DNA from 2 places in the Paenarthrobacter sp. YJN-D genome. Region 1 is predicted to be linked to the other one. Evidence: predicted binding sites of a transcription regulator. Region 1 holds the regulator's gene; the other holds the start of a gene.
The links. Region 1 encodes LexA, which represses DNA repair genes until DNA is damaged. Its sites were predicted from a motif close to TCGAACANNTGTTCGA; they were not measured.

Region 1 (4,416 bases):
GATAAACCGACGCTCGTGTCCACCGCCACCTTGGCTTTGCAGACCCAGATCGTAGGCAGGGATCTTCCGCGTTTGCTGGAGACCATCAATCCTGCCCTGGACCGTCCGGTCAATGTCGCGCTCGTGAAGGGCAGGGCAAACTACGTCTGCCTGCAAAAGCTCGAGGGCGGCTTCCCGAGTGAGGAGCCCTCCGAAGGACAACTTTTCTCCCTCGGTGAGGACACGAGCGTGCCGCACTTCGCGGCGTCGGTCGGTGGCCCGTCGTCCCAGCTGGGCAAGGAGGTTGTCCGGCTCCGGGAGTGGGCCGAAACGACGGCCACCGGCGACCGGGACGAGCTCATGCCAGGGGTCACGGACCGTGCCTGGCGGCAGGTCTCCGTGACGTCCATGGAGTGCCTTGGGGCCCAGAAATGTCCGGTTGCCGAGGAGTGCTTCAGCGAGCTGGCACGCGCCCGGGCAGCCGAAGCCGACGTCGTGGTCACCAACCACGCCATGTTGGCCGTCAGCGCGTTCGAAGGCTTGGCGGTGCTGCCCGAGTACGACGTCGTGGTGGTGGACGAGGCCCACGAGCTTCAGGACCGGGTCACAGGGGCAGTGTCAGGGCAACTCTCTGTAGCCATGGTGCACGCCGCGGCATCAAGCGCCCGCAAGCACACAGCCATCACCGTTGACGCCCTGAATGCGGCCGCGGATAGGCTGGACATGGCTATTGCGGGAGTACCCAACGGGCTCCTTCCCAGCGGACTCAACGACGAACAACTCGATTGCCTGGACCAGCTGCGCGACGCCACACGGGCGGCCCTGTCCGATTCGAAGACGGATTCCTCCAGTGCCGCGGACGGCGGACGGCAGCTGGCACGTTCGCGGCTGATGCTCATCCTTGAGCTGTGCGAACGGATGCTCGCTGCCAAGGAGAACCGCGAAGTAGTGTGGTTCTCCCGTAACAGCACTTTTGATCCCCAGCAGGGATACTCCCAACCTGACGAGACCGCGCCTGCGCTCATCAACATCGCGCCGCTGAGCGTGGCAGGCAGGTTGCGCGAGGGATTGTTCGCCGGACACACGGTGGTGCTGACCTCGGCCACGCTGGCCATCGGCTCGGCTTTTGAACCCGCGGCCGGAGGCCTCGGCCTGATTGGCGACGGCGCGCCCAGCTGGACAGGAATCGACGTCGGATCTCCTTTTGATTACCCCAAACAGGGGGTGCTGTACGTGGCGAAGCACCTTCCGAAACCCGGTCGGGGCACGTCACCGGAGGCCTTGGACGAATTGGAAGACCTCATCCGGGCATCCGGCGGGGGAGCACTGTGTCTCTTCTCCTCACGGCGGGCCGCCGAGGAAGCTGCGGACGCCATGCGGCTGCGCCTGGACGTGGATATCCTCTGTCAAGGCGAATCGACCATGGCTGCGTTGGTGAAGCAATTTGCCGACGAGCCGGATACTTGCCTCTTCGGAACCATGTCGCTGTGGCAAGGGGTGGACGTACCCGGCGGCTCATGCCGTCTGGTGGTTATTGACCGGATTCCCTTCCCGCGTCCTGACGATCCCCTGATGACCGCCCGTTCCCGTGCCGTGGCACAGTCCGGAGGGAACGGGTTCATGGCTGTTTCCGCCACCCACGCAGCCATCCGGCTCGCGCAGGGTGCAGGGCGCCTGATCCGTTCCACCGGTGACAAGGGCGTAGTGGCAGTCCTTGATTCACGCCTCTCGACGGAACGTTACGGCGGGTTCCTGCGGGCCGCCCTGCCGCCGTTCTGGGCGACCACTGACCGCACCGTGGTTCGTGGTGTCCTGGAGCGCTTGGGATCCGCCAAGAAGGCGTAGAGGACAGTCAGCTCCGGGCCCCTTACGGGTCGGAAAAAGCTAGAGGGACCTCAGTACCGAAACGACCTTGCCCATGATGGTTGCCTGGTCGCCGAGAATGGGTTCGTACTGGGTGTTTTGGGGCAGCAGCCAGGTATGGCCATCGCGCTGTCGGAACGTCTTTACAGTGGCTTCGTCGTCCAGCAAAGCGGCCACGATGTCGCCGTTGATGGCGTCGTTCTGGCGGCGGACAACGACCCAGTCGCCGTCGCAGATCGCGGCATCAATCATGGAGTCGCCAGCGACTTTCAACATGAAGAGCTCACCGTGTCCCACCAGTTGCCGGGGCAGGGGGAGCACGTCCTCAACTGTCTGGTCGGCCAGGATGGGTCCGCCTGCCGCGATGCGGCCAACCAGCGGAACCATGGCGGTGTCGCTTGCGCTGGTGAGTTCTGTCACAGCCAGGCCGCCGGTGCTCCGAAGCGTTGCCGGTGCCTCCACGCCCGGGATGGGGCCGCCGTCCAGGGTCAAGGGCATCAGTACTTCCATTGCGCGGGGACGCTTGGGGTCCCGGCGAAGGTAGCCGAGTTTTTCCAGCTGGGACAACTGGTGGGTAACGCTGGAAAGGCTGGCCAGTCCAACGGTGTCCCCGATTTCGCGCATGCTGGGCGGATAGCCGTTGTCGTTGACTGACCGCTGGATGGTTTCCAGGATCTTTTTCTGGCGCACGGTCAGGCTCTTGGGAGTCTTGGGAGGCTGTTGGCTCCGCAGGGGTACCCCGCCGCCTGTGGCTTTCGCTGCCATGTTCGCCAATGCCTTTCGTTCCGCCCCGAAACGAACCGGGGATGCAGGGACTGAAAAAATGTCAGACCCTCCTGTTCCACTGAAACAGTGCTGTTCCTTCACTCAAACGTAGGGCAGGCACAGGCGTTTATCAAACATTTGTTCTAGCGAGTCTCGACACCGTTCGTTGATAAGTGCTAAAAATGTCATAGCAAGGTTCGAACATGTGTTCTATAAACCTCGCGCTGAAACTGGATGTTCGAACGAACTGTTCGAATACCGGCCGCAGTCGGGAGGAGCACACAAAGAATTGGCAGCCTTGCTCCGGAAGCTCCGGAGCAAGGCAATAGCTCAGAAGGGCTCAGCTCATGTCCGCAATAACTTCGTTCGCTGATTTCCGCACCACGCAGGCCCCCGCCCGCCTGCGCCTGACCCGCCGTGGCCGGGTGGTGTTCTTCTTCATCCCGGCCATGCTGCTGGCGGCTGTTCTGCTCAGCCTTGCCGGGTTCATCACTTCCCCTGCCAAGGCTTCCGATTCCCAGGCCGAGCTGCAGCCGCCGGTTGCAGTCTCTGTGACAGTCCAGCCCGGTCAGTCCCTGTGGGGCATTGCCGGCGCGGCGGCTCCGGAGCGGGACCCGCGTGATGTCATTGCTGAAATCATCCAGTTGAACGACCTCCGCGGCGGGCGCATCCTTCCGGGGCAGCAGCTGTTCGTCCCGGCCCACTAAGGCTGTTAGCCGGTGGCCGGATCCCGCGCCGCGACGTCATGGTTACTCCGCAGTCCCGCCAGCCCCTTAAACTGTTCCAGTGAGTGAGCAGCTTGAGCGACTTGACCGACTACCCCTCCGGACCAACCTGCGTGGACTGAGCCCCTACGGCGCACCGCAGCTTGATGTCCCCGTTTTGCTCAACGTTAACGAAAACACCCATGGCGTCCCCGCCGATGTTCAGGCGGCGATTACTGAGGCCGTGGCAGCAGCCGCCACAGGACTGAACCGCTATCCTGACCGCGAGTTCACCGATCTTCGTGAGGCCCTCGCCGAGTATCTTGGCCACGGCCTTTCAGCAGACAACATCTGGGCCGCCAACGGGTCCAACGAGGTCCTGCAACAGATCCTGCAGGCGTTTGGCGGCCCGGGACGCAAGGCCCTTGGCTTCCCGCCCACGTATTCCATGTACCCGTTGCTGGCCAGCGGAACGGATACCGAATACATCCGGGGAGTCCGCGCCGATGACTACGGGCTGGATGCCCGGTCGGCGGCTGCGCAGGTGCGCGAAACCGGAGCCAACATCGTTTTCCTGTGCTCACCGAACAACCCCACAGGGACGGGCCTGGGCCTGGATGTGGTGGAGGCCGTGTATGAAGCCGGTGAAGCAAGCCAGGCCATCGTGATCGTGGACGAGGCCTACCACGAGTTCGCCCACGACAACACTCCGAGCGCGTTGACGCTCCTGCCCGGCCGTGAGCGCCTGATCGTTTCGCGCACCATGAGCAAGGCATTTGCCCTGGCAGGTGCCCGGCTCGGCTACATGGCGGCGGCCCCTGAAGTTACGGACGCCATCAGGTTGGTCCGCCTGCCGTACCACTTGTCTGCCATCACGCAGGCCACCGCCCTCGCAGCATTGACTCACCGCGAGGCCCTGATGGCCGACGTTGAGGACATCAAGGTCCAGCGCGATCGGATCGTTACCGAACTTCTCCGCATGGGACTCAAGCCCGCGGCGTCGGACTCGAACTACGTCTTCTTCGGTGGACTCGAGAACCCGCACGAGATCTGGCAAGGGCTGCTCGACGCAGGCGTGCTCATACGTGATGTCGGCATTCCGGGT
Region 2 (4,416 bases), 1.6 Mb from region 1:
GTGCTGTTCACATGCGCAACGTCCTGGGCGTACTTGATGGCCAGGGTGCCGAAGACCGTGCTGACTGCGGCAATGAACGCGCAGCAGATCACGCGGAGGACGTCCTGCCAGTGGTGCTTGAGGAGGTCGGCGATGGGGAGCTTGGCAATCTGGTTGTTCTTCTGTGCCTCAGCGAATGCGGGTGGCTCGTGCAGGGTGCGGCGGATGAAGAAGGCAACCAGCACCACTACTGCGCTGAGCCAGAACGGAATACGCCAGCCGATGCCGTACTTGATGTCATCCGGCAGTGCCACCACGGGAATGAACACGAGCGCTGCCAGGATCTGGCCGCCCTGCGTTCCCGTCAAGGTCCATGAGGTGAAGAAGGAGCGGCGGTTGTCCGGGGCGTGCTCCAAGGTCATGGATGACGCGCCGGCCTGCTCGCCCGCTGCCGACAAACCCTGGCAGAGCCGGGCAAGTACCAGGAGGATCGGGGCACCCCAGCCGATGGTTTTGAAGTCGGGGAGGCAGCCGATCACGAAGGTCGAGGCGCCCATGAGCACCAGGGTGAACATGAGGACCTTCTGCCGGCCGATCCGGTCGCCGAAGTGACCCAGGAACGCAGCGCCGATGGGCCGTGCAAGGTAGGCGAAGCCGAACGTGGCAAAGGACATGACGGCCGCATTGGTGTCTGCGTCCGGGAAGAAGACGTGCGGGAAAATCAAGGCCGCGGCAGATCCGAAGATGAAGAAGTCGTAGTACTCCACGGCGCTGCCCAGGAAGCTGGCGAGGGCAGCCTTCTTGGGAGTCCCGGTGGTTTCGGTGATGCCTGGCGTCGCTGACGGCATTGTTTGGCTCATTGGGTGTTCCTTCTGTGACGACGATGTCGCGAATAGAGCTACAGCGGGAGACCCAAGCGAGGTGCGGCCGGTCAATCCCTTAGCTAGTAACCACATGGTGAGAGCTACTTGCGTAATACAGCAATGATCCCTGTGAGTATGGTCACTTGTCAAGAGGTGTAATCACCATCTAGAAATAGCTCTCACTATGTGAGAGCATCGGGTTATGAGTGTGAAAGAAGACACAAAGACCGACATGGTCGGCAAAGCCCTGGGCCTGCTGGTCCTGCTGGGAAACGAGCCGAAGGGTGCAAGTGCGGCGGATCTGGCCAGAAGCGCCGGACTGCCTTTCAGTACCACCTACCGGCTGCTGGGCTCGTTGACCCGCGACGGATTCGTTGACTACGAACCCGATGGCCGCCGCTACCACCTGGGCCTGCGCGTCTTCCAGCTCGGGCAACGCGTCTCCAACCACCACGGCTTCGCTGCCACAGCGCTGCCGGTCCTGCAGCGGGTCACTGACAGTACGCATGAGGCCACCATCCTCTCGGTCCGCGACGGCGACCACCACCTCACGGTCAACAAGGTGGACGGGCCCAAGACGTTCCGCGTCACCAGCGACCCCGGACATCTGGGAGCGTTGCACACGACGTCGGTGGGCAAGGCCCTGGTCGCGTTCGAGGATGAGCCCGAGCGAAAACGCCTGATCGAGGAACTTCCCCTGGACCCGCTCACTGAGCATTCCATTACTGATCGGGATGCCTTTAGGGCGGAAATTGAGCAGGTGCGCCGCCAGGGCTACGCCGTGATGGACGAGGAAAACGAGATCGGCATGCGTGCCGTCGCTGTCCCGGTCCTCAACTCCCAGGGCCACGCGTTCGCTTCGCTGGCCACTGCCGTTCCGGTTTTCCGACTCAGCATGGAGGAACTCATCGCCCATGTGCCCACCCTGCAGGAGGCTGCGGCTGAACTCGCGGCCCGCCTGCCGCAGCGCTGAGCTTCGTTGCGAGGCCCGTTTTGCGCGCTAAACGCGACTCTTGGCGCGCAAAGCAGGCCCCGCAACGGAAAAATCAGCCCGACGCAACGCATCTGGCACGTCATTTGTTCGCGATAAGAACAAGCGTGCGGAATATGAACACTTGTAGTAATCTGGATAACACCCGGCCGTCGACGCCCCAGAAAACGTCAATGGCCGCGGTGCTGAAGTCAAAGGAGCTTTAGGATGAGCAACCGAGCCGAGTCCGTTCTGGTGGGCCTCGTTGGCGAAGGGGTCATGCCCTCGCTCACGCCGCCCATGCATGAACGCGAAGCCGATGTGCAGGGCCTTCGCTTGCTGTACCGCCCCATCGACCTGCTGGAGCTGGCCTTGCCGGCCGCCGCCGTCGGGGACCTCCTCACCGCAGCCGCCCGCATGGGCTTCAACGGCCTCAACATCACGCACCCGTGCAAGCAGTTGGTGCTTGGGCACCTTGATGAAATTTCCGACGACGCCGCGCGCCTGGGTGCCGTCAATACGGTCCTGATCCAGGACGGCCGGTTCATCGGACACAACACGGACTTCTCCGGCTTTGGTTCGGCCTTGAGGGATGGACTTCCGGACGCCACCTTGGGCCGCGTCGTCCAGCTTGGCGCCGGCGGGGCCGGTTCTGCCGTCGCCTACGCGCTCCTCAAGGCCGGCGTCACCACCCTGGACCTGGTGGACGTGGATCCTGCCCGGGCCGCGGAACGTGCCGACGAACTCAGCGGACTTTTCCCGACGGCCACCGTCACCCCGCGCAGCACGGACGAACTCCCGCAGATCATGCCCCTCGCCGACGGCCTGGTGCACTGCACCCCGATCGGCATGGCCGCCCACCCCGGACTGCCGCTGGACCTGGGACTCGTGGAGCCGCGGCACTGGGTGGCGGACATCGTCTACCGCCCCATCGAAACGCAACTGGTCCGCGAAGCACGGGCCAAGGGCTGCAAAGTCCTCGACGGCGGCCGCATGGCAGTCGGTCAGGCGGCCGACGCCTTCAAACTCTTCACCGGACGGGACGCCGACCGCAACCGCATGCGGGAGCACTTCCTGGAGCTGATCGCCCTGGAAGACGCCGCAACCGCGCTCTCCGCCGGCACCCTCGCAAAGGCGGCCCACTGATGCGCACCGGAATCGCCACTGTCTGCCTGTCGGGCACCTTGAAGGAAAAGATGCAGGCCTGCGCCATCGCGGGCTTCGACGGCATCGAGATCTTCGAGCAGGACCTCGTCACGTCCCCGCTGAGTCCCGAGGACATCCGGAAGATGGCCGCCGACCTCGGCCTGGGCCTGGATCTCTACCAGCCGTTCCGGGATTTCGACGGCGTCACTCCGGACCTGCTGAAGGCCAACCTCAAGCGGGCCGAGGCCAAGTTCAAGCTCATGTCGCGCCTGGGCATGGACACCATCCTGGTCTGCTCCAACGTGGCCACGGCCACCATCGATGACGACCAGCTGCGGGCCGAACAGCTGGCAGCGCTCGCCGGACTGGCAGGAGACCACGGGGTCAAGGTTGCCTACGAGGCCTTGGCCTGGGGCAAGTACGTCAACGACTACGAGCACGCCTACCGCCTGGTGGAAATGGTGGACCATCCGAACCTCGGCACCTGCCTGGACTCCTTCCACATCCTTTCCCGCGACTGGGACACCGCCCCGATCGAGGACATCAACGCGGAGAAGATCTTCTTCGTGCAGGTTGCCGACGCCCCCAAGCTCTCCATGGACGTGCTCTCCTGGAGCCGCCACTACCGGGTCTTCCCCGGGGAGGGACAGTTCGAGCTCGCCAAGTTCATGGGCCACGTCGTCCGTGCGGGCTACACCGGGCCGGTATCGCTTGAGGTCTTCAATGACGTCTTCCGCCAGTCGGACGTGGAACGGACCGCAGTGGATGCCATGCGCTCACTCATCTGGCTGGAAGAACAGAGCGCAAAGTGGCTGGCCGGCACCTCCGCGGAAGCCGGAACGGAAGCAGCAGCCGCCTCCCGCCGTCGTTATCCCATGGAACTTGCCACGCTGCCCAAGGTCAACGAACCAGCCGGCTTCAACTTCGCCGAGGTCAAAGCCGACGACACCGCGCAGCTCGAGAAGCTCCTGGGGCAGCTCGGCTTCGGATTCGAGGGACGCCACCGCACCAAGGACGTCCAGCTCTGGACCATGGGCCAGGCACGCGTCATCATCAACGAGCAAGCGGCCTCGCACTCGGAACCGGCCATCGCAGCCCTGGGGTTCGACGTCGACTCTCCAGTGATTGCCTCCGCCCGCGCCCAGCAACTCAAGGCGCCCGTAGTGGCGCGCAAGGTCCAGGCCGACGAGGAAGTCTTCCAAGGCATCTCCGCCCCGGACTCCACCGAGATCTTCCTGTGCCAAGGCAGCCCTGACGGAACCGCAGCCTGGACGCACGAGTTCGGCGAAGGCTTGGAACACGTTCCCAGCGGGCAGAACGCGGTCATTGACCACGTGAACCTCGCCCAGCCGTGGCAGCACTTTGACGAAGCCGTCCTCTTCTACACCAGCGCATTGGCCCTGGAACCGCTGCCGTTCGCAGAGGTCCCGAGCCCCAGCGGCCTGGTGCGCTCGCAGG

Region 2: HMI60_RS19430 (shikimate dehydrogenase) is a predicted target of LexA. The motif match lies at 1,931-1,946, and genes of this name have one in related genera.

The regions. Positions count from the first base shown of each region.
Region 1 covers NZ_CP053549.1:2,527,208-2,531,623, forward strand. The annotation lists gene HMI60_RS11765 (ATP-dependent DNA helicase) at 1-1,824, shown strand, start outside; gene lexA (transcriptional repressor LexA) at 1,864-2,607, opposite strand; gene HMI60_RS11775 (LysM peptidoglycan-binding domain-containing protein) at 2,955-3,314, shown strand; gene HMI60_RS11780 (histidinol-phosphate transaminase) at 3,394-4,416, shown strand, end outside.
Region 2 covers NZ_CP053549.1:4,173,441-4,177,856, reverse strand. The annotation lists gene HMI60_RS19440 (MFS transporter) at 1-839, opposite strand, end outside; gene HMI60_RS19435 (IclR family transcriptional regulator) at 1,045-1,815, shown strand; gene HMI60_RS19430 (shikimate dehydrogenase) at 2,041-2,958, shown strand; gene HMI60_RS19425 (bifunctional sugar phosphate isomerase/epimerase/4-hydroxyphenylpyruvate dioxygenase family protein) at 2,958-4,416, shown strand, end outside.